DNA from 2 places in the Devosia sp. A449 genome. Region 2 is predicted to be linked to the other one. Evidence: riboswitches for the same ligand, from Rfam matches in the RefSeq annotation. Region 2 holds a riboswitch; the other holds the start of a gene.
What was found. Region 2 has a riboswitch for glycine ahead of ACX3OW_RS04115 (D-amino acid dehydrogenase). Riboswitches for the same ligand answer to the same signal wherever they lie in the genome.
Positions count from the first base shown of each region.

Region 1: it holds a riboswitch for glycine, as region 2 does, so the genes downstream of both, gcvT (glycine cleavage system aminomethyltransferase GcvT) here and ACX3OW_RS04115 (D-amino acid dehydrogenase) in region 2, are expected to answer to the same signal.

Region 1 is NZ_JBTMWU010000005.1:231,382-247,250, forward strand. It holds gene ACX3OW_RS15245 (cytochrome c oxidase subunit 3) at 1-221, shown strand, start outside; gene ACX3OW_RS15250 (SURF1 family protein) at 296-1,045, shown strand; gene thrC (threonine synthase) at 1,108-2,499, shown strand; gene ACX3OW_RS15260 (M16 family metallopeptidase) at 2,554-3,816, shown strand; gene ACX3OW_RS15265 (GNAT family N-acetyltransferase) at 3,832-4,440, shown strand; gene ACX3OW_RS15270 (putative bifunctional diguanylate cyclase/phosphodiesterase) at 4,637-7,492, shown strand; gene ACX3OW_RS15275 (YqgE/AlgH family protein) at 7,505-8,080, opposite strand; gene ACX3OW_RS15280 (protein-disulfide reductase DsbD domain-containing protein) at 8,193-9,005, shown strand; gene ACX3OW_RS15285 (redoxin family protein) at 9,128-9,622, shown strand; gene ACX3OW_RS15290 (hypothetical protein) at 9,645-10,232, shown strand; gene gcvPB (aminomethyl-transferring glycine dehydrogenase subunit GcvPB) at 10,374-11,921, opposite strand; gene gcvPA (aminomethyl-transferring glycine dehydrogenase subunit GcvPA) at 11,918-13,261, opposite strand; gene gcvH (glycine cleavage system protein GcvH) at 13,340-13,705, opposite strand; gene gcvT (glycine cleavage system aminomethyltransferase GcvT) at 13,717-14,886, opposite strand; glycine riboswitch at 15,046-15,134, opposite strand; gene ACX3OW_RS15315 (F0F1 ATP synthase subunit B family protein) at 15,409-15,869, opposite strand, start outside.
Region 2 is NZ_JBTMWU010000001.1:829,501-845,369, forward strand. It holds gene ACX3OW_RS04055 (ABC transporter permease) at 1-331, shown strand, start outside; gene ACX3OW_RS04060 (ATP-binding cassette domain-containing protein) at 331-1,896, shown strand; gene ACX3OW_RS04065 (ABC transporter substrate-binding protein) at 1,994-3,484, shown strand; gene ACX3OW_RS04070 (M20 aminoacylase family protein) at 3,578-4,750, shown strand; gene ACX3OW_RS04075 (glutathione S-transferase) at 4,868-5,491, shown strand; gene ACX3OW_RS04080 (VOC family protein) at 5,521-6,498, opposite strand; gene ACX3OW_RS04085 (GntR family transcriptional regulator) at 6,551-7,192, opposite strand; gene ACX3OW_RS04090 (Bug family tripartite tricarboxylate transporter substrate binding protein) at 7,588-8,559, shown strand; gene ACX3OW_RS04095 (NAD/NADP octopine/nopaline dehydrogenase family protein) at 8,573-9,643, shown strand; gene ACX3OW_RS04100 (fumarylacetoacetate hydrolase family protein) at 9,640-10,629, shown strand; gene ACX3OW_RS04105 (tripartite tricarboxylate transporter TctB family protein) at 10,821-11,270, shown strand; gene ACX3OW_RS04110 (tripartite tricarboxylate transporter permease) at 11,275-12,780, shown strand; gene ACX3OW_RS04115 (D-amino acid dehydrogenase) at 12,955-14,199, opposite strand; glycine riboswitch at 14,255-14,333, opposite strand; glycine riboswitch at 14,337-14,431, opposite strand; gene ACX3OW_RS04120 (ABC transporter ATP-binding protein) at 14,709-15,512, shown strand; gene ACX3OW_RS04125 (ABC transporter permease) at 15,522-15,869, shown strand, end outside.

The sequences.
Region 1 (15,869 bases), on a different contig from region 2:
CCTTCTTCATGGTGACGGGCCTGCATGGCTTCCACGTCATCATCGGCACCATCTTCCTCGCCGTCTGCCTGCTGCGCGCCGTCCGCGGTGATTTCACCCCGCAGCGCCATATCGGCTTCGAGCTGGCCGCCTGGTACTGGCACTTCGTGGACGTGGTCTGGATCTTCCTGTTTGCTGCCATCTATGTGTGGGGCAGCTGGGGCGTGGCTCTTAGCCACTAGGGTTCGCCCACCAAAATTCATGGGGCGCAGCCGCAAGCTGCGCCCCAATTTGTTTGTCGACCCGGAAGCCAGCAATGACCGAACAACGCGCCCTCGGGCGAGCCATGACCTGGACCTTCGTCGTGCTGATGCTGGCGCTCGCCGCCACCTGCCTCTGGCTCGGCACTTGGCAGATGCAGCGCCTCGCCGAGAAGGAAGCGTTGATCGCCGCTGTCGACGCCCGTCTCGGGGCCGATCCGGTGTCGGCGCCGCCAATGGCGCAATGGCCGGGCCTCGATCTCGAAGCCCTCAATTTCCAGCCGGTCTCGCTGACCGGCGCCTTCCGCTACAATCAGACGGTGACGGTGTTCACCAGCCTCAGCAATGCCAATGGCCCCGCCTCGGGCCCGGGCTATTGGGTGGTGACGCCCTTCGTGCTGGCCGATGGCGGCTCGGTGTTCGTCAATCGTGGCTTCGTGCCCCAGAGCCATCAGGAAGCCGCTGTCACCGATGCTGAAGGCGATGAGCGCCAGGTGACCATTTCCGGCCTGCTGCGTCCTGGCGAGGCGGCCGGCTTCATGACGCCGGGCCCCGACACCTCCAACCGCATCGAATGGGTGCGTGACCCGGTACGGCTGGCCGCGATGGTCGATCCGGCGCTGGCGCCCTTCGCCCCGTTCTATGTCGATCTTCCCGCCGGTCCGCCGGGCCAACTGCCGCAGGGCGGCGAGACGGTCATCGAATTTCCCAACAACCACCTGGGCTATGCCTATACTTGGTATGGCTTCGCCATTGTCGCCGTGGTCATGCTGGGCTTCTGGCTTCGGCGCCAGCGGCGTCCGTGAAACTTGCGGTTCGCCCGCTGTTTGAATAGGTTGCAGCGTTTCTAAAAGGGCCCTTTCCCCGAATGCAGTTTGTCTCAACGCGCGGCCAGGCGCCCGTGCTCGGTTTTTCGGATGCAGTTCTCGCCGGCCTGGCGTCCGATGGGGGACTCTATGTTCCCCAGAGCTGGCCCCAGATCAGCCCCGCTGAAATCGCCAGTTTCGCCGGCAAGCCCTATGCCGATGTCGCCTATGCCATCATCAGCCGTTTCACCGGCAATGAAATTGCCCCGGCAGCTCTCAAGGCGATGCTCGACGAATCCTATGCCGTGTTCCGCCACCCTTCGGTGACGCCGCTGGTCGAGATCGAGCCCAACCATTTCGTGCTGGAGCTGTTCCACGGCCCGACCCTGGCCTTCAAGGACGTGGCCATGCAGTTCCTCAGCCGGGTGATGGACCACATCCTGGCCGAGCGCGGCCTGCGCGCCACCATTGTCGGCGCCACTTCGGGGGATACCGGCTCGGCCGCCATCGAGGCGTTTCGCGGGCGCGACACCACCGATATCTTCATCCTGCATCCGCAGGGGCGCACCTCGCCCGTGCAGCGCCTGCAGATGACCACCGTGCTCGACGCCAACGTGCATAATATCGCGCTCGATGGCACGTTCGACGACTGCCAGAACATCGTCAAGGCGATGTTCAACAACCATAAATTCCGCGACAGCGTGCGCCTCAGCGGCGTCAACTCCATCAATTGGGGCCGCATCGTCGCGCAGATCGTGTATTATTTCACTGCTGCGGCCTCCCTGGGCAGCCCGCATCGCAAGATCAGCTTCACCGTGCCCACCGGCAATTTCGGCGATATTTTCGCCGGCTATTGCGCCAAGGCCATGGGCCTGCCGATCGAGCAGCTGATCATCGCCACCAATGCCAACGACATTCTGCGCCGCACCATGGATAGCGGCCGCTACGAGATGGACGGCGTGGCGCCCACCATCAGCCCGTCGATGGATATTCAGATTTCGTCCAATTTCGAACGCCTGCTGTTTGAGGGCGCCGGCCGCGATGCCGCTACCGTAGTCCGCATGATGGAAAGCCTCAGGCAATCGGGTGGCTTTGCCGTCCCGGAGCAGGCGCTGGCCGCCATCCGCCGCGACTTTGCCGCCGGCACCACCGGCGAGGCCGAGACCAAGGCGACGATTGCCACCACGCTCAAGGCGGCCGGCTATCTGCTCGATCCGCATACCGCAGTCGGCGTGCATGTCGCGCGGGCTCATCTCGGGGCGACGCCGATGGTCACGCTGGGCACCGCCCATCCGGCCAAATTCCCGGCGGCGGTCGAGGATGCCACCGGCATCGCACCGGCCCTGCCGGCCTGGCTGGCCGATCTGCATTCGCGCGAGGAACGCCTAAGCGTCCTTGCCAACGACCAAACGGCGGTCGAAGATTTCATTTCAGCGCGTACGCGCGCTGCCTGATGCATTCGAGGGCCGACGCGGTCCCTCGAATGCCAGGCCTGGGAGGAGCCTCGCGTGAGCGTAGAAACAACGATCCTGGATAACGGCATGGTGGTGCTCACCGACGACATGCCGCATCTCGAAAGTGCTTCGCTGGGGGTCTGGGTCAAGGCCGGGGCCCGCAGCGAACGCAAGGCTGAGCACGGCATTTCCCACCTGCTCGAACACATGGCCTTCAAGGGCACCGCGTCGCGCACCTCGTTGCAGATCGCCGAGGCCATCGAGAATGTGGGGGGCGACCTCAACGCCGCCACCTCCATCGAACACACCGGCTATTTCGCCCGCGTGCTGAAAGATGACGTGGTTCTTGCTGCCGATATTCTGTCGGATATCTTGCAGAATTCTGTTTTTGATGACGATGAGCTGACCCGCGAAAAGCAGGTGATCGTGCAGGAGATCGGCGCGGCGCGCGACAATCCCGACGACCATGTGTTCGACCTGTTCCAGGCCGCCGCTTTCCCCACCCAGCCGATTGGCCGGACGATTTTGGGCACGGTGGATTCGGTACGCGAATTCAGCCCCGACACCATCCGCAAATATATGAACCGCAACTATGTGGGCGACCACATGGTGATGGCTGCGGCCGGTAATGTCGATCATGCCGGACTGGTCGAGGTGGCGCAGCAGCATTTCTCGACGCTCAAGCCCAATGGCGCCCCGGCGCCGCAGCGTGCCGAATATCAGGGCGGCGAGGAGCGGCTGGTTTCTGACCACGAGCAGGCCCACATCGTCGTCGGCTTCGAGGGCCGCGCCTATAATTCCGACGGCTTTTACGCCGCGCAGGTGCTGGCCTCGATCCTGGGCGGGGGCATGAGTTCGCGCCTGTTCCAGGAAGTGCGCGAGAAGCGCGGGCTGTGTTACTCGGTCTATTCCTTCCACTGGGCCTTTGCCGATAGCGGCGTCTTTGGCGTTGCCGCGGCAACCGGCGAGGATGAGGTGGGTGATCTGGTGCCGGTGGTGCTGGACGAGCTCAAGCGCGCCACTGAATCCATCAGCGATGACGAAGTGATCCGCGTCCGCAACCAGATCCGCGCGGGCCTGCTGATGTCGCTCGAAAGCCCCTCGGCCCGCGCCGGGCAGCTGGCGCGCCAGCAGATATTGTGGGGCCGGCCGATTCCGATGGCCGAAACCGTCGAGCGCATCAACCGCATCACCGCCAAGCGGGTGCAGGAAGTGGCTGAGCAGATTTTCACCCAGAGCGCGCCGACCCTGGCGGGCATCGGCCCCATTGGTGGCCTCGCCGATGTCGGTGCCATCAGCGACCATCTCAAGCGGTAGGGCGATCGAACTGCCATGCTCTGGCCCTGGTCGTCACCCACGCCCCTGATCGCCCTGCGCGGCCCGCGTCTGCTGATGCGGCTGCCGCTGATGAGCGACTATGCGTCGTGGTACGCTTTGCGCCGGGGCAGCCGCGATTTCCTGCGGCCATTCGAGCCGCGCTGGACCGAGGCCGATCTGGGGCAGCGCATCTTTGCCACAAGGGTCAAGCGGGCCCGTGAAGAGGCCGAAGAGGGCACCGATTATTCGCTGTTCATCTTCCTCGCCCAAGACGGGCAGGAGGTTTTGGTGGGCGGCATCACGCTCTCCAATGTGCGGCGCCGCGCCGCCCAATTCGTCAATCTCGGCTATTGGATGGGCCAGCAATATGCCGGGCAGGGCATGATGAGCGAAGCCGTGGGGCTGAGTCTGCCCTTTGTGTTTGATACGCTCGATCTGCACCGAATCCACGCCGCATTCCTGCCCGGCAACATGGCCTCGCGCCGGGTGCTGGAGAAGAACGGCTTTGTCGAAGAAGGCTTTGCCGAAAAATATCTGCAGATCAACGGCCGCTGGGAAGACCACGTGTTGTTCGGTTTGACCAAGGAACGCTATGAGCTGAGCCGGTTGTTGCGCCGGGCCTAGGCTCGCCTTGTTGCCATTTAGCAACAGTCCCTTAACCTTGTCGCAGGCGGCAATCCCCGCTACCAAAGAGGCGCTCCCGCCAAGAGGATGCCGTTTCAGCACGTGGCTGTTTTACACCACATTGCCAAAACGTTGCCACAATGAAGCCTATCGCAGGATATACTCGCCCGTGATGCGTCACCTAATTGCACTCGCGATGTGTCTTGCGTTCGCGCTGTCTGGCCTCGTGCCCGCCACCGCCTTCGAAGTCATTTCGGTCCCCGAAGACGTCAATGCCGTCAACCTCAGCGATGTGGTTGAGCTGCAGCCCGGCGCCAATGGCCGCGTGCAGCTGTCGACCGCGCCCGGCGAAGACGGCATCATTCGCCGCATCGAGGTGCTGGCGAGCGAGCCGGGGACCAATCCCAATTTCGTGCTGTTTGCACTGCGCAATGAGAGCGATCAGCAGATCGAGCGCCTCTTGGTCGCGCCGTTTTTCCGCCTGCCGGGCTCCGGCATTTTCCAGCCTGATTTGGGCAATGACCGGCTCAAGGCGCTGACGCCGAGCGCCGGCATCCGACCAGTGCGCCTCACGGACAGTGAAGCCGACGTCTGGGAGGTCACGCTCGACCCCGGCGCCACGGTGACCTTTGTCGCCGAGCTGACGGCGCAGGATCTGCCCGAACTTTATCTGTGGCAGCCCAACGCCTATCGCGACTACGTCAACTCGTTCACGCTGTTCCGCGGCGTGGTGCTGGGCGTCGCATCGCTGGCGGCGGTGTTCCTCACCATCATGTTCGTGGTCAAGGGGCGCGGCGTGTTCCCGGCGACGGCTGCCTTCGCCTGGGCGGTGCTGACCTATCTGCTGATCGATTTTGGCGTGCTGGGGCGGTTGCTCGGGCTCGATGCGGGGGGCATGCAGCCTTTGCGCGCGGCGGCGGAGGCGGGCATAGCCACCACGCTGGCGGGGTTCCTGTTTATCTATCTCAACCTGCATCGCTGGCATTTGCGCTTTATCCATCTGGCGCTTGGGCTGGCGGCATTGTTCCTCGCGCTGTTTGCCTTTGCCTTCTTCCAGCCCGCCATTGCCGCCACCATTGCGCGGCTGGTGCTGGCGCTGCTCGGCGTTTCCGGCTTCTTCCTGATCCTGCTGCTGGCCTTGCGCGGCTATGACCGCGCCGTGCTGCTGGTGCCCACCTGGATCATCCTGATCGCCTGGTTGTTCTATTCCTATCTCGTCGTGTCGGGGCAGGTGTCCAACGACGTGGCCCAGCCCGCCGTTGGGGGCGGTCTCGTACTCATTGTGATGCTGCTCGGCTTTACCGCCGTGCAACACGCCTTCTCCGAAGGGCAGGTGTCGATCGGCACCCTGTCCGAAGTCGAGCGCCGGGCGCTGGCGCTGACCGGCTCGGGCGATTTTGTCTTCGACTGGAATATCGAGCGCGACCGCGTCTCGGTCAGCGATGAGCTGGCAACCCGCCTCGGCGAAAAGCGCGGTGCCTTGCGCGGCGCCATCAAGCGCTGGCTCGACCGCGTGCATCCCGATGATCGCGATCGTTTCCGCACCGCCTTCGACACGCTGGTGGAGCTGCGGCGCGGCAAGGTCAGCGCCGATATGCGCATTGCCGGCCATGATGGCAGCTATCGCAGCTTCCGCATGCGGGTGAAGCCGGTGCTGGGCGGCGACGGGCAGGTCAATCGCATCGTTGGCACGCTGCAGGACGTCACCGAAGACCGGGCCGCCCGCGAGCGCCTGCTGCACGACGCGGTTCATGATAGCCTCACCGGCCTGCCCAACCGGCAATTGTTCCTCGACCGGCTGGAGCGCGCCCTGGTGCGGGCCCGCACGCCCGGCGGCACCAAGCCGGCGGTGTTCCTGATCGATATCGACCGCTTCATGGAGCTGGAAGAACGCATCGGCCACTCGGCGGCGGATTCGGTGCTGCTGGCGATTTCGCGCCGCATTGCCCGCATCATGCGGCCGCTCGATACCGTGGCGCGCATCACCGGCGACCAGTTCGCGGTGATTCTGGCCTCCGAGCAGGCCGCCGGCAAGATTGCCGAGACGGCCGAGCAGATCCGCAAGGCGCTCAAGGCCCCCTTCAATTTCGGCGACCGCGACCTGACCCTGTCGGCCTCCATCGGCGTCACCATCTATGACAGCAACCCCGCCGCTGCGACCGATGTGCTGCGCGACGCCGAGCTGGCGATGTATTACGCCAAGCGCCTGGGCGGCGACCGCATCGAGGCCTATCGCGCCTCGGCGCGCTCCATCGCCGCCTATAACCGGGCCAGCGAGGAAGACCTCGAGCGCGGCATGAAACAGGGCGAGCTGCATGTGCAGTTCCAGCCGGTGATGGATATCCAGACCGGCCAGATCGCCGGCGCCGAGGCGCTGATGCGCTGGACCCACCCGACGCGCGGCGTGGTCAATCCAGACGAATTCGTGCCACTGGCCGAACGCTCGGGCCAGATCGAAAAGCTCGGTCGGCTGGCGTTTGAACAATCGGCGGCCCAGGCCAAGGACTGGATGACGACGCTGGGCCTGCCCGAGGAATTCTTCATCTCGGTCAACCTGTCGCCAACGCAACTGGCGACCGAGACGCTGCTCAACGACATGCGGATGCTGGTCAGCCAGGACAAGGAATTGGCGCGCCACCTCAAGCTCGAGATCACCGAGAGCCAGGTGATGACCAATCCCGAGCACTCCGCCTATATGCTGCAGGCATTGCGCAATCTGGGGCTGGGACTGGCGCTCGACGATTTCGGCACCGGGCATTCCTCGCTGAGCTATCTGCACCGCTTCCCGTTCGACACCATCAAGATCCCCGCACCCTTCGTGACCATGGGTGGCAGCAATGGCATCGCCCATACACAGGGGCCGATTATCAAGGCCGTGGTGCAATTGGCGGCCGATCTGGACCTGATGGTGATCGCCGAAGGCGTCGAGACGCTGGATGAGATCGAACGTCTGCGTCAGCTCAACTGCCGCTATGCCCAGGGCTTTGCCTTTGGCGCGGCGATGACCGGCGGCGAATTCGGCAAGAAGCTGAGCGCACAACTGGCGCGGTAGCACCAAGAGGGCTTACGCGTGGCCGGCGTCGGGGCTCAGCGTGGCGCGGGTGATGCGCAGGCTGGCGAGGGCGGCTTCGTAGCGGTCTTCGACCGGGGTATCGAACAGCAGCTTCTGTGAGAAGGGCGCGGTCAGCCAGCCATTGTCGCCGATTTCGTCTTCCAGCTGACCGGCGCCCCAGCCGCAGCAGCCCAGAGCGAACATCGACGCCTTGGGCGCTGGTCCAAAGGCCATGGCCTTGAGAATATCCAGCGTGGCGGTGAGGCAGATGCCTTCGGTGACCTGATAGGTGTTGCCGCTGTGATAATCGGGGGAATGCAGCACGAAGCCGCGGCCCTTTTCCACCGGACCACCCCGCATCACCACGCGCTGGCGGATGGAATCGGGCAGCCGGATCACCGCATCGGGATCGCCCAAATCGAGTTCGTCCAGCACGTCGGCAAAGCGCAGATTGGCCAGCTCGTGGTTGACGACCAGCCCCATCGCCCCCTCGCTGCCATGGCCGACGAGCAGGATAACGCTTTCCGCGAAGCGCTCGTCCATCATGTCCGGCATGGCGACGAGAAATTGTCCTTCAAGCGAGTTCATGGCCCAATTGTAGGCACGCGGCGGCACAATGCCAAGTTACGATGCGATCATCACGAAGGCCTGATGGCCTGTCAGCTATTTCTAAACCCCATCCTGCGCTAATGGCTTGGCCATGCGTCCATTGATCCTCATCTCCGCTTTGCTGCTGCTTGCCATGCCCGCTTCTGCGGGCGAGACGGCGTGGCAGGAGGTTGCCCCCGGCGTGAAGCTGCGGCTGGTCAGCACCGGGCAGATCAAGGCCGATGGCAGGACGCTGCTCGGGCTCGAACTCGACATGCCGCAGAACACCAAGACCTATTGGCGCATACCGGGCGATACCGGCCTGCCCACCGAGCTGGATTTTGCCGGCTCGAGTGGTGTGCTGGGTCATCAGGTGCTGTGGCCTTATCCAACCCGGCAGCAGACCGACGATTATCTCGATTACGTCTATTTCGGTCCCACCGTCTTGCCCGTCGAACTGACGCTGGCGCCGGGCGCCGCCAATGTCGAGTTGAGCGCCATGCTCGGCGTCTGCTCCGAAATCTGCGTCCCGGCACAGGCGCGGTTTTCGCTGCCGCTGACCGACGCCAAGCCCGACCGGCCCAATGGCTTGCGCATCCGCCAGGCGCTGGCGACGGCGCCCATCGACTGGGATGGCGAGCTCCAGCCGTTTGGCGCGGTCGAATGGCAGGCCGAGGCGGGCATGCTGGCGGTTCATCTCAGTGACCCCACGCTGGATCCGGCGTCGCTGATCGTTTCGAGCGCCAGTGGCGAGCCGCTATTCGGCGTGCCGCAAAAAAGCCCGGAACCGAACCTAGTGCTCATTCCCATCCTGGGCAAAAGCGATGCAATCGACTTGGAAAACCAGGCTGTTCAGCTCACATTCCTTACCGGCATGGGAGCTTTTGAGGTGACGCGCACCATCGTGGATGCGTCGGCCGACTGAACGGTGCGAGGGAAAGGGCCTTTTGGCCTTGTCGGCGGCGTCAAAGCCGCTTATCCCGAAAGCACTTTAAGACTGAGGAACGGCCGCCGCCCGGTGGCCAAAGTCATGGGGCATATCCTTTTATGATTGATCGCGGCAGTCCGGTCCCGTCCGTGCGGGTGAAACTTGTGGGTGCCGATGGCGCGACGGATACAACCAGCGACGCCGTTCTCGGCTCCGGGCTGGTCGTGTTCTTTGCCGTTCCGGGGGCGTTCACGCCCACCTGCCACGTCAACCATCTGCCCGGCTTCGTCGCCAATGAGGCCAAGCTGCGCGCGGCCGGCGTCGACCGCATCGTCTGCGCCTCGGTCAATGATCATCACGTGATGAAGGCCTGGGGCGAAGCTTCGGGCGCGCTGGGCAAGATCGAATTCATCGCCGATGGCAATGCCGAGCTGGCCACGGCGCTGGGCCTCGACAAGGATTTTTCCGGCGCCGGCATGGGCCAGCGCTTCGCCCGCTCGGCCATGCTGATCCGCAATGGCGTCGTCGACGCGGTGTTCACCGAAGATGCGCCGGGCGTGACAGCCAGCGGCGCGCCTGCCATTCTGATGGCGCTCGAAGCCGCCAATAGCTAGTGTCGCGTCAGGAGATACCCTCATGAACCTGCCTTCGTCCCTGATGCTGCGCCTGCCGATCCTCGGGGTCACCGCTGCCGTGCTGGCCGGTTGCTCGATGGGCGGCATGTTTGGCGGCGGCAATGCCGCGCAGAACCAGCAATTGCAGAACGCCACCGCCACCCCGGCGGCCGTGGCGCAGGCGCAGACCAATGCGCTGCCTGCCATCGCCACCGAATGCCCGCCCATCCGTGTGCGCGCCGGTAGCGAGGCGATGTTCTATTATGGCGGCGGCCGCACCGGCGACGCCAAGTCGCTGCAATATCAGGGCGTGATCGACGAAAGCTCGCGCAACTGCGTGGTGAGCAACGGGCTGATCACTGTCAATATGGGTGTTGTCGGCCGCGTGCTGCTCGGCCCCGCCGGCAAGCAGAGCACGGTCAATGCCCCGATCCGCTTTGCGGTGGAGCGCGATGGCCAGGCGGTGTTCTCGGAAAAATATACGCTGCCCGTGGCGATCACCGCGCCGGCGCGTTCGGCTGAATTCGTCAAGGTCATCGAAAACGTCGCCATCCCCTATCTGGGCGGCGAGGAAATCACCATCTGGGTCGGTTTCGATACCAAGAGCTGACATCAGCCGAGAATAGTGAAGTTTAAGGCCCCGTGGATAAGTCCACGGGGCTTTTTTTGTTTCTCTTCCCGTTTGGGAGGCTTCTCAGGATGGGCCCCGGCTCAGGGCCGGGGTGACATCGAGGGTGGGGCGAGGAAGAGCTTACTCCGCTGCCTTGGGCAGTTCCTCTGGCCGTTCCCAGCGCAGGATCGGCGAGCGGGCGGCGCGGGTTTCGTCGAGGCGACGGCGCGGGGCCTTGAGCGGGGCGGAAGTGAAGCGGGTGCTATTGCCGGATTTGGCGTCGATCGCCAGCTCTTCCATCACATCGCAGAAGCGGTCCAGCGTCTGCTTGCTCTCGCTTTCGGTCGGCTCGATCAGCATCGCGCCATGCACCACCAGCGGGAAATACATGGTCATCGGGTGGAAGCCCTCGTCGATCAGCGCCTTGGCGAAATCGAGCGTGGTGACGCCGGTGCCGGCGAGGAAGCTGTCGTCGAACAGCGCCTCATGCATGGTCGGATAGTCATTGAACGGCACCGAGAAGACATGCTCAAGTCGCGCCTTGATGTAATTGGCATTGAGCACCGCATCCTCGGCCGCCTGGGCGAGGCCATCGCCGCCATGGCTGAGCATGTAGGTCAGCGCGCGAACATACATGCCCATCTGGCCCTGGAAGGCGGTGATACGGCCCAGGGCGTCGCCCTCGGCATGTTCCACCAGTTCCAGCCCAGCGCTGCCCTGGCGCACGAACGGCACCGGAGCGAAGGGCGCCAGCGCTGCCGACAGCACCACCGGACCCGCGCCCGGGCCGCCGCCGCCATGCGGCGTCGAGAAGGTCTTGTGCAGGTTGATATGCATGGCGTCGATGCCGAGATCGCCGGGACGGACCACGCCCATGATGGCGTTGAAATTGGCGCCGTCGCAGTAAAAGAACGCCCCGGCGTCATGCACGGCTTGGGCAATCTCGATGACCTGCGGCTCGAACAACCCGCAGGTGTTCGGATTGGTCAGCATGATCGCCGCGACGTCGGGCGACAGCGCATCCTTGACCGCCTGTACGTCGACGGTGCCGTCGGTGCGGGCCGGGATGGCCTTCACCGTGTAGCCGAGGAAGGCTGCGGTGGCCGGATTGGTGCCGTGGGCGCTTTCGGGGACCAGCACGATATTGCGATGGCTTTGGCCGGCAGCGTCCTGCGCCGCCTTGATTGCCATCATGCCAAGCAGCTCGCCATGCGCGCCGGCCTTGGGCGAGAGCGCCACGGCAGCGGTGTTGGTGAGGGTCATCAGCCAGTGCGACAGCTGGTTCATCATCTCCAGCGCGCCCTGCACCGTGGAGACCGGCTGCAGCGGGTGGATGTCGGCGAAGCCGGGCAGGCGGGCGATCTTCTCGTTGAGGCGCGGATTGTGCTTCATCGTGCACGAGCCGAGCGGATACATACCGCTATCGATCGAATGATTGAGGCGGGAGAGGCGCACATAATGGCGCATCGCCTCGGGCTCGGTGAGGCCAGCCAGATCGAGCTTCAGCTTGCGCTCGAAGCCGCCGAGGCGGTCAGCGGAGATGGTCACATCCGGCAGGTCGACGCCGGAATGCTCGGTATCGCCGATTTCAAACAGCAGCGGTTCATTGGGCAGCAGCGCCGAGCCGGAGCTGGAGGCGAAGCCGGAGGTGCCGATACCGGTGGGGCGGCCTTGCGTGTTCATGCTCATGCGAGTTCCTCCGAAAGGGCGGCGCAGAGTGCGGCGATATCGGCATCGGTGGTGAGTTCGGTGGCGGCCAGCACGATGAGGTTTTCTACCGTCGGATCGTCTGGTTCGAGCCGGCTGACCGGGACGCCGCCCAGAATGCCGCGTCGGGCCAGACGCTCGATCAGCGTGGCGGCGGGCTGGCTGGTGCGAATGGTCATCTCGTTGAAGAAGGTTTTGTTGAGCACTTCGACACCCTGCACGGCAGAGAGAGCATCGGCCAGTTTGCAGGCATTGGCGTGGTTGAGACGGGCGAGGCGGGTGAAGCCGGCTTCGCCCAGCAGCGCCATATGGATCGAGAAGGCGAGAGCGCAGAGCCCCGAATTGGTGCAGATGTTCGACGTCGCCTTCTCGCGGCGGATATGCTGCTCGCGGGTCGACAGCGTCAGCACGAAGCCGCGCTGGCCTTCGGCGTCGACGGTCTCGCCACAGAGCCGGCCCGGCATCTGGCGGATGAATTTCTTGCGGGTGGCCATCAGGCCGAGATAGGGGCCGCCGAAATTGAGGGCATTGCCGATCGACTGACCTTCGGCCACCACGATATCGGCCCCGAGCGCGCCGGGTGCTTCGAGCAGGCCCAGCGACACCACTTCGGTGATGACCACGATCAGCAGCGCGCCCTTGGCGTGGGCGGCGTCGGCGGCGGCCTGCATATTGCGCAGATGGCCGTAGAAATCGGGGGTTTGGATGACGATGGCAGCGGTCGTCTCGTCGATATGGTCGAGAATGTCGCCCTGGCCCTCGGGCGAGGCGCTGAGACAGACCAGATCGGCGTCGTCTTTGAGGTAGGCGCGGACCACGTCGCGGTAATGCGGGTGCAACCCGCCCGATAGCACGATCTTGTTGCGACGGGTGAGGCGACGGGCCATCAGCACGGCTTCGGCAGTGCCGGTGGAGCCGTCATAAAGCGAGGCATTGGCCACATCCATGCCGGTGAGCTTGGCCACCTGGGTCTGGAACTCGAACAGCATCTGCAGGGTGCCCTGCGAGATTTCCGGCTGATACGGCGTATAGGCGGTGAGCCATTCCGAGCGCTGGATCAAATGATCGACCGTGGCCGGCACGTGATGGCGATAGGCGCCGGCACCGACGAAGAACGGGCCATCGGCACCGGCCTGATTCTTGCCGGCCAGGGCTTTCATATGGGCTTCGACGAGAAATTCGGGGCTGTGAGCGGGCAGGCCGAGATCAAAGCTCTTGAAGGCGCGGGCCGGGACGGCGCTGAACAGGGCATCGACATTGGCCGCGCCGATGACGCCGAGCATTTCGGCGCGTTCGTGATCGGAATGGGGGAGGTAGCGCATGGGGAGGAGGCTTCCAGTGGGTGGCGGACACCCCCTCCCTGTCCCGCCGTGGCGGAGCGGGCAGGGAGGGGGCTTGGCTTACTTGGTCAGGTCGGCGTAGCCGGCTGCGTCGAGCAGGGTGTCCAGCTCGGAGGCATCGGCGATGGCGAGCTTGTAGATCCAGCCGGCGGCTTCGGGATCGGTGTTGATCAGGCCCGGATTGGCGGACAGCGCTTCGTTGACTTCAGTCACGGTGCCGGCGACCGGAGCATAGATCTCCGACGCGGCCTTGACCGATTCAACGACGGCGACTTCGTCGCCCTTCTTGAGCACCTTGCCGACGCTGGGCAGCTCGACAAACACGATGTCGCCGAGCGATTCCTGGGCATAGGGCGTGATACCGATAATGCCGGTCGCGCCCTCGACGCGGATATATTCGTGGTCAGGGGTGAACTTGGTGGTCATGATTTGCGCTCTCAACTAGCGGTGGGTTTGCGGAAATAGCGATGCGGCACGAAGGGCGTGGGGACCACCTCTGCCGGTTGGGCTCGGCCGCGGACCGAGACCTGCAGTCTGGTGCCGTGCTCGGCGTGGCTGGGCGGCACGAAGCCCATGGCGATGGCCTTGCCCAGCGAGGGGGCAAAGCCGCCGCTGGTGACGACGCCAATGGCTGTGCCGTCAGCATCAAGGATCTCGGCGCCTTCGCGGGCCGGGGCGCCTTCAACGAGCAGCCCGACGCGGATGCGGGATGGTCCGTTTTCGCGTTCGGCCAGAATGCGCGCGGCGCCGGGGAAATCACCGGCTTCGCGGCGGCGCTTGGCGATGGCGAAGCCGAGATTGGCTTCGATCGGGGAAATGGTTTCGTTCAGTTCGTGCCCATAAAGCGGCAGGCCGGCTTCCAGCCGCAGGCTGTCGCGGGCGCCGAGGCCGGCGGGCTTGACCCGGTCATCGGCCAGCAACGCATCCCAGAGCAGGAGGGCATTAGCGTTCGAGACCAGGATTTCAAAGCCGTCTTCGCCGGTATAGCCGGCGCGGGAGACGATCAGCTTCTCGCCGCCCCAGTCGAAGGCAGCATATTGCATGAAGCCAAGTTCGATGGCGCCGGGAGCGATTTGCGCCATCACATTGACGGCTTCGGGGCCTTGCAGCGCCAGCAGGGCATTGTCGCCATCGACGCGGCCGAACTTGGCAGCGTCACCGGCGGCAGCCTGGATACGGGCGAAGTCACCCTCCTTGGTGCCGGCATTGACCACGATATAGAGCGCGCCGCCGAACAGTGGCGAGCGGCCGATCATCAGATCGTCGAGAGTGCCGCCTTCCTCGTTGAGCAGCAGGGTGTAGCGAATCTGCCCGGGCTTGAGCCCGGCGATATCCCCGCAGATCAGCGGCTCGATCAGCGCGGCGACGGCGGCGTGATCGGCATCGGCGTCGCCGCTGGGATTGTTGAGCACGAGAAAGCTCGGCCCCATATGGCTGACATCGAACAGGCCGGCCTGTTCACGGGTCCATTTATGCTCGCCCATGATCCCGCTGGGATATTGCACGGGGAGCGAATAGCCGCTGAACGGCACCATGCGACCACTGGCGGCAAGGTGACGCTCGTAGAGCGGCGTGAATTTAAGGTCTTCGGCTGAGGTTTGGGCCATCAACACATCCTGGAACTGAACAAGGCGACACGACTACACTCGCCTTGCGGCGAATTCCGTGCCCCCTCTGTCCTTGATCACCTGAGAGATTTCCCGGCTGAGCGCCGGTTGCTCCTTCGGTGGGACCAGGCAAGGTGCCGGTCCGCTTTCCAGAGTTATAGTGGTGCTGCGGTCCTTTTGCCTGAGAGTTTCCGGGGCGGTTGCTCCTTCGGCGCCGGAGAAAAACCAGTCTCTCCCGCAGTTCGGGGCACCATGGTGGAGAATCTGAAAGGCGTCAATTGCCTCACCACCGCTTTTCCTTCTCCCCTTGAGGGAGAAGGTGCCCCGAAGGGGCGGATGAGGGGTTGGTGCAACAACGTCAAAGCATGGGCGAGCGCAGGACCCCTCACCCTGACCTTCCGCTGAACGCGTCAGGTCTGTCCCTCTCCCTCAAGGGGCGAGGGGAAGGCAAGATCAGTATAGCGCAAACGAAAAGGGCGGGCATAACTTGCCCGCCCTTTTCTCAATTTCTGTGGCTGAAGCTTAGTTCAGCCGGTTGCCGACATCGGCGATGGCGTTGTCGACGACCGAACCGCCCTTGCGGTTCATTTCGTCGGTCAGCACCAGCCGGGCTGCCTCGATGGCGACGTCAGCCGAGCGGGCGCGCACTTCGGCGACGGCCTGGGCCTCGGCCTGGGCGATCTTGTCTTCCACCGACTTGGTGCGGCGGGCGATCAGATCGGCCAGCGATACCTGAGCCTCGGCGGTGAGGCGGGTGGCCTCGTCCTTGGCGGCAGCGATGATGCCTTCGGCTTCGCTCTCGGCGGCGACGCGCTTCTGCTCATATTCAACGAGCAGGGCAGCGGCCTCTTCGCGCAGCTGCTTGGCAGCAGCCAGGTCGTCGGCGATCTTCTGGATCTGGGCGTCGAGCATCTTGGCGATGATGCCGTGGATGCCGAAATACATCGCCCCTGCAATGAAGATGATCAGCGAGAGGAAGGCGT
Region 2 (15,869 bases):
GGAAGCCGCTTGGCTGGCCGGAGTGCCCGGCTGGCGCGCCATCTGGCGCCATGCCGTGCCCGGACTCATCCCCCTGCTGTCCGTGACCGCATCGATCAGTGCTGCCGGCATCATCATGACCGAAGCCGGGCTGAGCTTTATCGGCCTGGGTGTCCAGCCGCCGACCGCCGATTGGGGCCTGATGATCTCGCAGGGCAAGGTGCAACTCGGCTCGGCCTGGTGGCTGTCGATCATGCCGGCGATCGCGCTCGGCGTGCTGCTGGTCGGGGTGCAGTTCCTGGGTGACGCATTGTCGCAAAAATTCATGGTCGGCAAGAGGGGCAGCCTGTGATGGAGCCGCTACTGGAGATAGACGACCTGCGGGTCATGACGCGCGAAGACGGCACTGAACTGGTGCATGGCGTCAGCCTGACGCTGCAGCGCGGCCGGATTTTGGGCGTGGTTGGTGAATCGGGCTCGGGCAAAACGCTGTCGGCGATGACGGTAGCAGGCCTGCTGCCCAACGCGTTGCGGGCCGAAGGCCGGATCCGGCTTGACGGGGTCGACCTGCCGACCGATGTCACCGATGCCGACCGGGCGGTTCGCGTCGTCAAGATAGGGATCATTTTTCAGAACCCATCGACGGCGCTGAACCCGCGCCTGACCATCGGCGCGCAACTCGAAGAAGCGCTCGCGCCTGAAACAAGGCGTGATCGGGCACTGGCTGCCAATGAATGCCTGCGGCTGCTGACTGAAGTCGGCATGACCGACCCGTTGAGCAAGCTGACCGCCTACCCCCATGAACTGTCAGGGGGGCTGGCGCAGCGTGCGGTCATCGCCATGGCGCTGGCGCGCAAGCCGGTGCTGCTGATTGCGGACGAGCCCACCACGGCGCTCGATGTCACCATCCAGGCCCAGATCCTGGATCTGGTGATCGGGTTGCAGCAGCAGCATGGCTTCGGCGTGCTGCTGATCACCCATGACATGGGCGTGGTCCGCGACCGGACCCAGGACGTCATCATCATGGCCGGCGGTCGCGTCGTCGAAGCCGGTACAACAGAGCATCTGTTTCAGCACGCTCAGAGCCCGGTGGCGCGCGCGCTGCTGCAGGCCAACCGGCTGGTGTTCGGCGAGACCGCGCCGCTGCAGGCTGGGGAGCCACCGCTGCTGCAGGTGAGCGGTCTATGCAAGACCTTTGGTCGTGGGCTCCGAGCGGTCGGTAATGTCAATCTGACGGTGGCCCCTGGCCAATCGATTGGAATTGTCGGCGAATCCGGTTCGGGCAAGACCACGCTGGCACGGATCATTGCCGGGCTCCAGGGCTGGGACAGCGGCAGCGTCATGCTTGATGGTGCGCCGCGTCGGCAGCATTCGCGCTCGCCACTGATCCAGTATGTCTTTCAGGACCCGTATTCCTCGCTCGATCCGCGAATGGCCATTGTCGATATCGTGGCCGAACCGCTGCAGGCGATGGGCATGCGCCGTGGGCCGGCGCGCGACCGCGCGTCCGAGCTGCTGGCCGAAGTGGGGCTGGATCGCTCGACCTGGTACCGGCCGCCTGGAACACTTTCGGGCGGGCAGCGGCAACGCGTGGGCATTGCCCGCGCCATCGCGCCCGATCCGCAATTGCTGATCTCGGACGAGCCAGTCGCTTCGCTCGACGCCACGGTGCGCGAACAGGTGCTGAACCTGCTGCTCAAGCTGCAGTCGAAGCGGCGCATGGCACAGCTGCTGATCTCGCATGATCTGTCGATCGTCACCCGGCTGTGCAGCCATGTGATCGTGATGAAGGGCGGCGAGATTGTCGAACAAGGCGAGGTCCGCGCGATCTTCGAGAACAGCCAGCATCCCTATACGCGACTGTTGCTCGACGCGATCCCGGGCCGTGCCAACGCGGCCGAAGCGCTGACGGCCTGATCCCATCCCCGGGCCCACAACGCCCGGGCCGCTTGAATACAGCTATCCAATGGAGGACTAGAGGATGCAACGCAGAACCCTACTGGCCGGAGTCGCAATGGCGGCCGTCCTGACTGCAACCCTGCCTTGGGCCGCGACGGCTCAGGAGCAGAACTACGGCGAAACCCACCAGCTGACCATGGGCCTGCCCGTCGCTATCGAGAACATCGATCCGGCACAGGCCGGCGGCATGCGTATCGATCTGAGCATCGTGGCGTCGATCTACAGCTCGCTGACGGAGATTTCTCCCGAGGGTAAGGTCGTGGGCGCCGCAGCTAAGTCGTGGCACCAGACCGATGATCTCACCTGGGTGTTCGAGCTGCGCGACGATGTGCGCTTCTCTGACGGCACCCCGTTCACCGCCGAGACGGTGAAGTGGAACCAGGACCGGCTCAAGGTGCAGGAACGCGCCGGCTGGATCGTCACCTCGATGCGCAATGTCGAGGCCGTCAACGTGCTCGGCACGTATGAAGTCGAGTTCAAGCTCAAGGCGCCGGACCTCAACCTGGCGCGTCGCCTGGCCGGCGTGTTCCATCTCGACCCGACCTGGGCCGCAACCCACAATCCCTCCGTCGAGGCGATGGGTTCGGGTCCCTACAAGATGATCAGCTACAACCCGGAAACCGGTGTTGAGCTGGTGCTCAACGACACCTATTACGGCGCTGCGCCGGAGTTCAAGAATGTGCGGTTCCGCGTGGTGACCGACGAGGCCGCGCGCATCAATGCGCTCAAGGCCGGTGAACTCGATACCGCTGCCCTGATCAACACGCAGGACCTGCAGCAGCTCGAAGAGTCGGGCAATCTGGTGGTCGGCATCGTGCCGAGCGCTCGCGTGCAGATCATGCGCTTCAACACGCTGGTCAAGCCGATGGACGACCTCCGCGTGCGGCAGGCCATCAACTATGCCATCGACAAAGAAGGTATCACCAAGGCACTGTTCCGTGGGCAGGTCAGCCCGGCCAACAGCCAGATGCTGAGCGTGCTGCATACCGGCTACAATCCTGACCTGAAGGCCTGGCCCTATGACCCCGAGAAGGCCAAGGCGCTTCTGGCCGAAGCCGGCTTTCCCAATGGCATCGATATCGAAATGGCCTATGGCAAGGGCACCTATGTCGGTGGCGAGCAGGCGGCACAGTTCGTCGTGGCACAATTGGCCGAAGTGGGCATCCGCGCCACGCTGAGCATCGCGCCCAGCACCGTGCACCACAAGCGCGCGGCCTCTGACGAACAGGCAGCGCTGAGCTGGTACGGCTATGCCGACACCGCGACCATTTCTGCCGATACCATGTCCTATATCGCCACCGGCTTCCTGCACACCCGCGGGCCGCTGCCGCCGGCAATGGATGAGGCCCTGGGCCGCGCCAAAGCCGCACGGACCGTCGAAGAGGAAGTCGCCGCCATGCACGAGGCCACGCAGGCCGCCGCTGATGATGCCCTCGCCGTGTTCCTGTGGGACCTGCCGCAGAGCTACGCCTATAGCGACAAGGTGGTCTGGCCGATCCGTGCCGACGACTGGACGCTGCCGCGTGACGTGAAAGTGGCGCAGTAATCACCCAATATCGGCGGGCTCCGTGAGGGGCCCGCCGGTTTCGTTTCATGACGTCGCCGCGTGGAGGCGGCTGCGTCGCAGGAGGTCAGTTCCATGTCTGTCATTGAACGCATTGTCGGCTACACCGATGAACTGGTGGCGATCCGCCGCGATCTGCATGCCCATCCCGAGCTGGGCTTCGAGGAAGTCCGCACCTCCGGCATCGTCGCCGAGTTGCTGGCGTCCTGGGGCATTGCGGTGCATCGCGGCATCGGCGTGACCGGCGTGGTCGGCGTGCTCGACGGCAAGCGGGCGGCACCGGACGGTGCAGTAAGCCGCAGCATTGGCTTGCGGGCCGACATGGATGCGCTGCCGATGGAAGAACACACCAATCTGTTCTACGCCTCCAAGGTGCCGGGCAAATTTCATGGCTGCGGCCATGATGTGCACACCACCATGCTGCTGGGCGCCGCGCGTTATCTGGCAGAAACCCGCGACTTTTCTGGCCGGGTCGTGTTCATCTTCCAGCCGGCCGAAGAGGGCCTGGGCGGCGCTCGCGCCATGCTCGCCGACGGCCTGTTCGATCGCTTTCCCTGCGATGAAATCTACGGCATGCACAATTACTCGGCCGAAGCGCCGGGAACGGTCACCATCAAGCCGGGTGCGGCGATGGCCGGTGCTGACTTTTTTGATATTCACATTCAGGGCAGCGGCAGCCATGCGGCGATGCCCGAGCGGTCGCGCGATCCGCTGATCGCCGCGACGCAACTGGTGCAGGCGCTGCAGACCATCATCAGCCGCAATCTGTCGGCCCTGCAGCAGGCGGTCTTGTCGGTGACCAAGATCAATGCGGGCAGCGCCTATAATGTGGTGCCCGATGCGGCGACGCTGGGCGGCACGCTGCGCTATTTCGACGAGGCGGTGGCCGAAGTGGTGCGCGGCCGCGTGGCCGAAATCGCGCGTGGCATCGAGGCGATGTTCGGCGTTACGGTGACGGTCGAGTTCCGCAAGGTGTTCAGCCCGCTGCATAATGACGAAACCCTGACCGACGCCTATGTCGCGGTGGCGCGTGGCGTGGTGGGCGCGGACAATGTCCGGTTGCTGGAGAAGCCGTTCATGGGCAGCGAGGATTTTGCCGACATGCTGCTGGTGCGGCCCGGCGCCTATTGCATGGTCGGTCATGCTGGCACGGTGCCGGCGCATAATCCGAAATTTGTCGTCGACGAGGGCATCATCCCGGTTGGCGCCAGCATCTATGCCCGCATGGTCGAGAGCCGGCTGGCCTGAGCCGTGCCCTGGTTATGACGAAGTATACCAACGTCTGATCGACCCGCTCGATCTGGAAGCCGTAACCTCATATTCTGCACGCCGCCGCAGCCCTCCAAACCCCGCTGGAACGCCACGATGCTCAAGCTGTTTTTCTCGTCCGCCTCACCCTATGTGCGCAAGGTCATGGTCGCCGCCATTGAACGGGGCGTGGATGATCAGATCGAGTTTCTGGCGGCGGCGGCCAGCCCGATCAATCGCGATCAGAATATCGTTGCGCACAACCCGACCGGCAAAGTGCCGACGGCGATTCTGCCCAATGGGCGGGCGCTCTTCGATTCGCGCGTCATCTGCCAATATGTGGACGTCATGGCGGGCGGCGGGGTGCTGTATCCGCAGGGCGAGCGATATTTCGATGTGTTGACGCTGGAGGCGCTGGCCGACGGCTTGCTCGATGCGGCGATCTTGCTGCGTTATGAAACCATGACGCGGCCGGAAGCGCTGCGCTGGCCCGAGTGGATGCAGGGGCAGTCGGACAAGATCGGTTCCTGCCTGGCGGCGCTGGAAAACGGCGCGCTCGACGAGATCGAGGGTGAATTCCACGCTGGCGCAATCGCCGTGGCCTGTGCCTTGGGCTATCTCGATCTGCGGTTTGCCGCCCGCAACTGGCGGGCGGAAGCGCCGAAGCTGGCGGTCTGGTTTGCAGCGGTGTCGCAGCGACCGTCCCTGCAGCGCACGGTGCCGGTCCTGCCTAAGGCCTGAATAGCCTGCTGCTGGCTCGAGAGAGCCGCCTAGCGCTTGCGCCCGAGTTCGCCGAACAGCCACGGACAATCGGCGACCGGCGGGGCGCGGCGCCCATTGCGTGCCGCTTCCAGACGCATCTCGCGCAGGCGGCCGCGCCCACCTTCCTCGGTCAGATAGAGCCGTTCGTGGCCCCAGAAGCTGGGCCCGTCGACCGTCTCGTGCGGCTCCCAGGTCGCCGGCTCGATGACCCGGCCGCCCCAGCCGCTTTCGACAAAAAAGCCGGACGGGGTGTTGGCGTAATAGGAGGTCATGTAGTCGTTGGTGTGCCGCCCAAGGGTGTAGGCGATGCGGTCTTCTTCCTGCTGGGCAAGATCGAAGCCCTGGCCGACATCGTCCAGATTTTTGAATTCCACCATGAAGTGATGAAAGCCCGCCTCGCCTGATCCCACCATGGCAAAGCTGTGGTGGCGGCCATTGACATGGAAAAAATACAGCGGGTAGGGCGCCAGCCCATAATCCGAGACGTGAAAGTCCAGTAGGTCACGATAAAACGGCAGCATGGCGTTGATGTCGCGCACATGCAGCACGGCGTGGCCCATGCCGAGCGGGCCGGTGTTGAAGCCGTCGATTGGACGCCCCGGCATGAAGGGCGTGGTCGCCAGCATCGGCTTCCAGAACAGCTCGACGCGATTGCCGGCGGGATCGTCGAAATGAATCAGCTCGGTCACGAAGCGCCGGTCGGCCAAGGCATGCGTGCCCAGTGTGACCTGCACACCAGCGGCCTCAAGCCGTGCGGCATAGGTCTGCAGATCGTCGCGCTCAGCGACTTCCCAGCCCATGAAGGCCAGTGTGTCGCCCGGCTCGTCCGACACCAGCAGACGCTGCATCTGGTCGTCCATGCGAAAGGCCAGCGCGGTGCGACCACGGTCGATCTTCTGCATGCCCAGCAGACGGCCGGCAAAGTCGGACCAGTCGTCAAGCTTATCCGAGCGTACGCCAAGATAACCCAATGCTGAAATCGCCATCGTCACGTCCTCTTGCTAATATGACCGGCGTCCGACGGGCGACGGTCCCGGCTCACTGGCCCCGAAATCCCTGCCAGGTGTGGAAGGCGTTCATGATGTGCAGCCGCATCGCCCGGTCCGCAGCGTCGGCGTCCTGATCCAGAATTGCCTGGGCGACCGCGCCATGCTCGGCCTGGGCGCGCTCGTATTCGGCGTCGTTGGTCAGCACGGCCACCCGGCGCGTCAGGTAGAAATTGCCGGCCAGAAAGATCAGATGGCGCAGCCGGTCATTATGCGCGGCGGTCAGAATGGCTTCGTGGAAATCACGATTGGTGCTGAGGCGCTGGGTTGAGTCGGGCATGTTCAGCGCGCGGCGCTGTTCGTGGCAGGCCATGATGGCACGGCGTTCTTCGTCAGTGCCACGTTCGGCGGCGAAGCGAGCGGCGAGCCCTTCCAGCGCCGCGCGCACTTCGTAGTTCTCGCGGATCTCATTGGCGGTGAATTCGCGCACGGCCCAGCCACGCTTGCGCCGCACCAGCAGGCCGTCGGCCGACAGGCGCTGCAGCCCTTCGCGCACCGGAGTGCGGCTGGTGCCGAATTTGGCGGCGAGGTCTTCCTCAATGAGCGGTTCGTTGGGGCGCAGCTCTCCCGAGACGATGGCCAAACGCAGGCGTTCGTACATCGTCGCGGGCTGGGACTCCGATAGCGTGGTCATGGGGCGGCTGTCCTAAGGCAAATGTGAAACATATGGGCATCCGTCTGCCGACATGCCGCGCTCTCAGGAGCGACGCCTGGCACTGCAGCCATTGCCGCGGGACGCGGGCGGCTGCGTGCGGAAGCGCAACGGCGCAATCGACCCCCTAGGCCGACCACATCAAGCCGCCAGGCGTCAAGACGGCAACCCAACCAGCGCCCGGACATGGCGGCCTGAGAAGAAACTATTGACATCTTCGAATGAGCCTATAGGTTCGCATCCAACTTTGTATGCAATGGAAGTTATATGGACCTGTTGGGGCTTTTCGTCAACAGGGAGAAGGCGATCGGTGCCGGTCCAGCGCCAGAGCGACACAGAAAATAAGGCAGAAGCCCTAGATATTTGAGGAGGAAACCATGAAGCATTATCTCCGCGCCCTGTGCGTGCTCTCGCTGTTCGCTGCGCCGGTCCTGCCGGCACAGGCGCAGGCGGATTATCCCGCCAAAGCCATCACCCTTCTGGTCCCGTTCCCGGCCGGCGGCTCCACCGACGTGCTCGGCCGTTATCTGGGCAATGAGCTGTCCAAGCGGATCGGCGTGCCCGTCGTCATCGAAAACCGTGGCGGCGCGAGCGGCGCCATCGGCGCCCTGCATGTGGCCAAGTCGGCGGCGGATGGCTACACGATCCTGCTGGCAACCGGCGGCGCGATCACCATCGCGCCGAACAAGGGCGGCGACCTGCCCTACGATCCGATCAACGATTTCACGCCTATCGCGCTGATTGCCGACACCCCGATGTCGCTCAGCGTGCGCGCCGAGAGCCCGTATCAGTCGATCGCTGACATCGTGACTGACGCCCAGCAGCGTCCCGACAGCGTCAGCATCGCCATCCCGGGCATTGGCACCGTGTCCCATCTTCTGGGCGAGTTGTTTGCCCAGACCGCCGATATCAGCCTGCGCAAAATTCCGTATCAGGGCGCCGCGCCGGCGATGACCGATGTGCTCGCCGGTCAGGTCGATCTCATCGTTTCGACCATCGCGTCGATCGATCCATTGCTGGCCAATGGCTCGGTGCGGACGCTGGCCACCTTCACCAAGGAGGAAGCCATCGCCGGCGTGCCGGTGATCCGCGAACAGACCGGTTTTGAAGATCTGGAAGTTCAGGTCTGGGTGGGGCTGCTCGCTCCGGCGGAAACGCCCGAAGCTGTCATCAGCCGCCTCTCGGACGAATTGCTGGCCATCTGCAATACGCCGGAAACCGAAGAATACTTCACCCGCATTGGCGCGCAGACCGCGTGCGGCGGCCCCGAAGTACTTGCCACCACCATCGACAGCGACTTCCTGCGTTGGAAGACCGTCATCGAGCAGGGGGGCATCAAACTTGACTAATAAAGGACAGAATATGCGAGTTGGAATTGTTGGTGCGGGCAATATTGCCTTTGTGAGTGCGGGCTGGCTCGCGCTAGGTGGGCATGAAGTCTCGATGTGGTCGCGCTCGAACAGCGTTGCCGATTTGAACAATGCCAACATGCAGGTCATCGGCCTGGCTGAAGGCGAAGGTAAAGTCGGCGTCGCGGCGACCGCGGCGGACCTCGCTGCTAGCTCCGACATCATCGTGATCACCATTCCGGTGGCCAGCCATCGCGCGGTGATGGATGCCTTGCTGCCCCATCTGACGAGCGAACATACCGTCATCGTCAGCTCGATGAGCTCGCTGTCGGCGCTGTATCTGCATGAAGGCGCCAAGAAGCGCGGTCTGGACCTGACGGTTGCCGGTTTCGGCACCACGGTGATGACCGGGCGTCGCGTCGGCAACACCACCGCCCGCATCACCGGTCGTCGCAAGAAAATCGGTGTGTCGGCGCTGCCGGTCAGCGAGACCGATGCGATGGTGGCACTGTGCCAGAGCATGTTCGGCGACGGCTTCGTCCCCGAGCAGAATGCGCTGGGCAGCACGCTGACCAATATCAACCCGATCGCCCATGCCCCGCTGACGGTCTACAACTGGACCCGTATCGAGCGCGCCGAAGTGTGGTCGCAATATTACTACATGTCGCCGCGCGTCAGCGCCGTGATCGAAAAGCTGGATGCCGAGCGTCTGGCCATTGCGGCAGCGTTTGGTCTGAAGGTTCGGACCGTCGAGCAGCATTTCGCCGAGTCGTTCTCGGCTGAAGCCACGACCATGGGCGAGATCGCTGCAGAAATGCACGAAAAGCGCAACGCCATCGCCGGGCCGATCGACATGAGCACCGGCTATTTCTCGTCCGATATTCCGTATGGTCTGGTGTTCAACGAAGAGTTGGGCAAGTTGCTCAACATCAAGACCCCGGTGACGTCGGCCATGATCGACGCCGCTTCGCTGATCACGGGCAACGAATTCCGTACCCTCAATGATCTGCTGGAACCGCTCGGGATCAGCTCGGAAACGCTGGCCGGCCTCAAGCAGCGCGTCGGGGCGCAGGCGCAACCATGAAACTCGCAACGCTTAACAACGACACCCGCGACGGTCGGCCAGTCCTGGTCGATCGGACCATGGTTCGCGCCGCCGATATTGCCGACCTTGCACCGACCATGCAGGCCGTGCTGGACAACTGGTCAGCGCTGTTGCCGGCGCTGACCGAGCGCTACAACCAGCTCAACGCCAACACACTGCCCGGCGCGTTCGACTTCGTGGTCGAGAACGCCATGGCGCCGCTGCCGCGCGCCTATCAGTGGGTCGACGGTTCGGCCTATCTCAGCCACGCCGAGTTGGTGCGCAAGGCGCGCAACGCCGAAATGCCGGACTTCCTCTATAGCGACCCCCTGATGTATCAGGGCGCCTCGGACACCTTTATCGGCGCGTTCGACGATATCGAGGTGGCGGACGAGGCCTGGGGCATCGACCTTGAGGCTGAGATCGCCATCATCGTCGACGACGTGCCGATGGGTACCGGCGTTGAGCAGGCGGCCCAGCACATCAAGCTGATCGCGCTGGTCAATGACGTCAGCCTGCGCAATCTGATGCCGCGTGAGCTGGCGAAGGGTTTCGGTTTCCTGCATGCCAAGCCGTCCACGGCTTTTGCCGCTGTGGCGGTGACCCCTGACGAGCTTGAATCGCATTGGGATGGCGCGCGCCTCAATCTCAAGGTCAAGACGCAGGTCAACGGCGAAATTCTGGGCGAACCGCATGCCGGCACCGACCTCAATTTCGACTTTCTGACGCTGGTCGCCCATGCCGCCCATACCCGCCGGCTGGCCGCTGGCACCATTATCGGTTCCGGCACGATTTCCAACCGCGATCCGGCGGCGGGCTTTGCCTGTCTGCAGGAGCGGCGGATGACGGAAATCATCGCCAATGGCGCCGCGACGACCGAGTTCCTGAAATTCGGCGACACCGTCGAAATCTCGGTGGACCTGCCCGATGGCCGCAGCGTGTTCGGCCCGATCCGTCAGCGCGTGAAGCAGTATCGCGGAGCCTGATTGGGACACCCCGATTATCCGAAAGTGGAAGCATAAATGACGTTGAAACACACTTTAAGTGTGCTGGCCGCCGGGGTGCTGGTCGCCCTGAGCGGTCCACGTCTGGGGCATCGCGGGCGGGGGTTAGGAGACTATGCGCGGGGTGCCGATGGGCGCCCCTCGTTCACATGTGCCAGCAAAGGGGAGGAACTATGCCTGCAAGAGACTATCGCGATATTTTCGGTGGCGGCGCGCTGATCCTGATCGGCGGCTTTATCGCCATTCATGCGCTGACCACGCTTGCGCTCGGCAACATCGCCAATATGGGGCCGGGCATGTTCCCGGCCGGGTTGGGTTGCATTCTGAGCGCCCTTGGCCTCGCCATCGTGGTGCCAGCGCTATTTCGCGCTGCGCCGCTACCGAGCGTGGATGTTCGCTCGCTGGTCGCTATCCTGGCCTCGGTGCTGGCCTTTGCGCTGTTGCTGGAGCCGTTCGGGCTGGCGCCGGCCATTGTTGGGATGACGCTGATTGCCAGCCGCGCCGACGGCAAGCTGTCGCTGCTGGGCGCCGGCATCCTGGCGGTCTGCCTGTCAATCGGCACCACGCTGATCTTTCAGGTCGGCCTTGGTCGACAAATTTCCATTCTGACATGGCCCTGGTGACACGATGCTGACCGAACTTTTCGCGAATGCCGCGCTTGGGCTGTCAACGGCGATGACGTTGAACAATCTGCTCTATTGCGCTCTCGGCGTGACGCTGGGCACCTTTATCGGCGTTATTCCCGGCGTCGGTACGCTGGCCACGATGTCGATGCTGTTTCCGATGACTTTTTACCTTGATCCGACTGCAGCGCTGATCATGCTGGCCGGCATCTGGTACGGCAGCAACTATGGCGGCAGTACCGCCTCCATCCTGCTCAATCTTCCAGGCGGGCCATCCAACGCGGTCACCTGCCTTGACGGCTACCCGATGGCCCAGCAGGGCCGGGCCGGTGTGGCGTTGATGATGACCACCGTGGCTTCGTTCTTCGGGGCGAGCGTGGGCATCATCCTGATGATGCTGGCCTCCAAGCCGCTGGTGTCGATCGCGCTGAGTTTTGGCGCGACGGAGTATTTTTCGCTGATGGTGCTGGGGCTGGTGGCAGCGTCGGTGATCTCGGACGGCTCGGCGGTCAAGGGCATTGCGATGGTCGTGCTCGGCATCGCACTGGGGGTGATCGGCACCGACATCTACACCGGCACGGCCCGTTTCACCTTTGGCTTTCTGGAACTGTATGACGGCGTCAGCCTGGCTGCTCTGGCCATGGGTCTGTTCGGCATCGCCGAAGTGATCGCCAGCATCAAAACGGTGCATGCCGGCAGCATCGACAATAACATCACCCTGCGATCGATGTTGCCGACCGGCGACGACGTGCGGCGCTCCTGGATGCCGATGATCCGCGGCTCGGCCATCGGCTCCTTCATTGGCGTCATGCCGGGCGTCGGTCCGGCAGTGGCGTCGTTCATGTCCTATGCCGTGGAAAAGAAGGTGGCCAAAGATCCATCCCGGTTCGGCAAGGGCGCCATCGAAGGCATTATGGGGCCGGAATCGGCCAACAATGCCGCCGATCAGACCTCGTTCATTCCCACCTTGTCGCTGGGGATTCCCGGCAGTGCCACCATGGCGCTGATCCTGGCGGTGCTGGTGATGCATGGCATCACGCCCGGTCCGAGCATGATCGTGGAACGTCCCGAGATGTTCTGGGGGCTGGTGATGAGCTTCTGGGTCGGCAATATTCTGCTGGTCATTCTGAACGTGCCGCTGGTCGGGATCTGGGTCCGGGTGCTGACGATCCCGTATCATCTTCTCTATCCGGCCATCGTCGTGTTCATCTGCATCGGCGTTTACACCATCAACAACAGTGTCTTTGACGTGATGATGGTGCTGGTGTTCGGCGCGATCGGTTACGCCATGCGCGTCATTGCCTTCCCCGCCGCGCCGCTGTTGCTCGGCTTCGTGCTGGGGCCGATGATGGAGGAGCATTTTCGCCGGGCCATGCTGATTTCGGGGGGCAATTTCATGACCTTCATCGAGCGGCCAATCAGCCTGTCCTTCATGCTGGCTACGGTGGCGCTGCTGGCCTGGAGCACCTGGAGTGCATCTCGGCCCGCTCGACGAGCGATGCTTGTTTGACGGGTGCCGCTGACTGAGGTGGCCGGGCATTTCATGGCCATGGTCTTGTTTAACGACGACAGCGCGTGAAGCCGTGCTGTCGTCATCTGCATCTGGCGTTGAGGCCGCGGCGTTGATCCAGCGCCGCCGCATCCGAGACAGGTCGGGCTGAGCTTTCGGCCCAGCCCTTTGGTCTCAGGCAGCGATCTGGCTGCTGACCGCGCCGGTCACCAGATCGGCCGTGGCCATGGACAGGGTCCAGCCGAGATGGCCATGGCCGGTATTGTAGAAGATGCCGGGGCTTTTGCCGCGCCCGACCTTGGGCATCATGTTCGGCATCATCGGCCGCAGACCCGCCCACGGCACCACCCGGTCGGTATTGACCTCGGGAAACAGCTGGCGCGTCCAGTCCACCAGCGGGCGCACGCGATCATGACGAATATCGCGGTTCTCGCCGTTGAATTCGGCGGTTCCGGCGACCCGGAAGCGGTCGGGGCCGAGCCGGCTGGTGACGATCTTGGCGGCATCGTCCAACAGGCTCACCCATGGGGCCGCCGCCTGGCTTGCCGCATCTTCGAGCATGACGGTGATCGAATAGCCTTTCACCGGATAGATATTGACCCGGTCCCCGACCATGGCAGCGAGCCGCCGACTGGCGATGCCGGCACACAGTACAATCCCGTCGAAGTTGCGGGTTTCAGTGGTGATGGTTCCGCTTTGGCTCGACGCTTCGGGCATGAAGGTGACGCTGGGACGGCCATTGCCATGGTTCAGGCCCTGCACGTCGGCGTCCTGCTCAAACCGCACGCCCAGCTTTTGGCACCGAGCGGCCAGTTCGCGGGTGAATTTATGAATATCGCCGGTAGCGTCGGAGGGGGTGAAGAAACCGCCATGATAGCTGCCCGTCACCGCCGGCTCGATCTGTCGGATTTCTGCGGGTGTCACCGCCCGGCGTTCGAGACCACCCTTGTTGAGCAGGGCATTGACGGCGCTGGCGTGATCGAAAGCCGGTTTGTCACGGTAGATATGCAGGATGCCCCGGGTTTCGAGGTCAAAGGCAATATCTTCGGCGGCCGCGACCGCGAGCAGGCGCTGCCGTGCGGTGATGGCCAATTTGGTCGTGGCCACGGTATTGGCCTGGTAATTGCCGATATTGCCGAGGAATTCGGCCATCCAGGAATATTTGTGCCAGCTCGGCTTGGGGTTGAACGAGAGCGGCGCATCGGGGCGCAGCAGCCATTGCATGCCATGCAGGATGGTCGACCAGCTGTTCCACACTTCAGCATTGCTGGCTGAAAGCTGGCCGCCATTGGCAAATGAGGTCTCCATCGCCGGATAGCGGTGGCGATCAAACACGGTGACGGAAAAGCCTTGTTGCGCAAGCGCATAGGCAGTGGTTGTGCCGGTGATACCGGCACCGATAACGGCGATCTGACGCATAGGACCTCGTAGAGACAATGGAACGACGAGCCGGTTTCCCGGCCGATTTGTCCCCATCTGTCTCTTGTACCTGAGAGTTTCCCCCAGCCGTGGCTGGTTACCCCTTCGGTGGGCGCGAACGCCGCTCTCCAGATCGCCAGGCTGGAGCAGTACTTGGTGCCTGAGAGTTTCCTGGGGGGTTGCTCCGTCGGCGGCAGTGGCCAAGGCCACCACTCTCTCCTGCTCTGCCCATAAGGCGCGGCGACACTGGCACGGCGCGATGCAATTGCCAATCCGGTGGCGGTGAAATTTTCGCCGGCCCGCCCGGACCGAGCACAACCTTCGCCGACAGAAGCTGGCCCAAGACCGTCGCACCATGTTGACAAAGTCAATTTGTGATCACATTGTGTCGTCACATTGTAGGAGGACTATATGGATGCGACCCCCGGCCCGTTTGCGGTGCTCGTTTTAGCCTTTGAGGTCACGCCGCTCCGTCAGCACGGCACAGCTCTCTTGGAAGCGGACCTCGGATGACTATGGAAAAAGCGCCAAGAATAACGATCGAAAATCTCTCGCTGACTTTTAACACGAGCTCGGGGCCGCTGACTGCGTTGCAGGATGTGTCGTTCGATATCGCTTCGGGGTCATTCCTCAGCGTGGTGGGACCATCCGGCTGCGGCAAGTCGACCTTGCTCAAAATCCTGTCGGGGGTGCTGCCGGCATCCTCGGGGCGGATTCTGTTTGATGGCGAGCCCGTCGACAAGGAAAAAATCCAGGGCCAGGTTGGCTACGTATTTCAGCGCGCTTTGCTGCTGCCCTGGCGGACGGCGCTGGAGAACGTCGTTCTGACCATGGAAGTGGCGCGACGCGGGATGAAACGCGCCGAGCGCGAAGACGAAGCTCGCCGCTGGCTTGAAATTGCCGGGCTCAAGGGCTTTGAGAACCGCTATCCCCACGAATTGTCGGGCGGCATGCAGCAGCGCGTTTCGATCTGCCGGGCCCTGGCGTTCAAGCCGCGCGTGCTGCTGATGGACGAGCCGTTCGCTGCGCTGGACGAGATCACCCGCGAGACCCTGCAGGAAGAACTGCTGCAGCTCTGGGCGCAGACGGAAACCACCGTGGTCTTCATTACGCACTCCATTCCCGAGGCGGTGCTGTTGTCGGAGCAGATCATCGTGATGTCCGCTCGCCCCGGCCGGGTGGTGGAGCGCATCGAGGTGCCGTTCCCGCGTCCGCGGGCCGAGGCCATGCGGGAGTTGCCCGAGTTCGTCAGCATGGCGAGCCATGTTCGCAGCTTGCTGCGCGCCCCGCTCAAGTCAGTGGCCGCGGAATAGGAGTTCAAGATGTATCGTTTTTCAGTAACTGCCGGCCAATTCCTGGTTTTCGCCGTGTTTTTCGGCGCCTGGGAGGCCCTGGTTCATCTGCTCAGTATCCGCCCGGTCATCCTGCCGGCGCCCAGCGTCATCGCACAGGTCGCCTGGGAAAATCGTGATCTTCTGCTCAAGAACACCTGGCCAACCTTCCTCGCCATTTCGCTGGGCTTTATATATGCCGTCGTCGCCGGCTTTGTCATTGCCGTGGGCATCGCCTATTCCCGGATCATCCGGGACCTGACCTATCCGTTCCTGGTCACTGCGCAGATCTTGCCCAAGATCGCCTTCGCCCCGCTTTTCCTGATCTGGTTTGGCTTC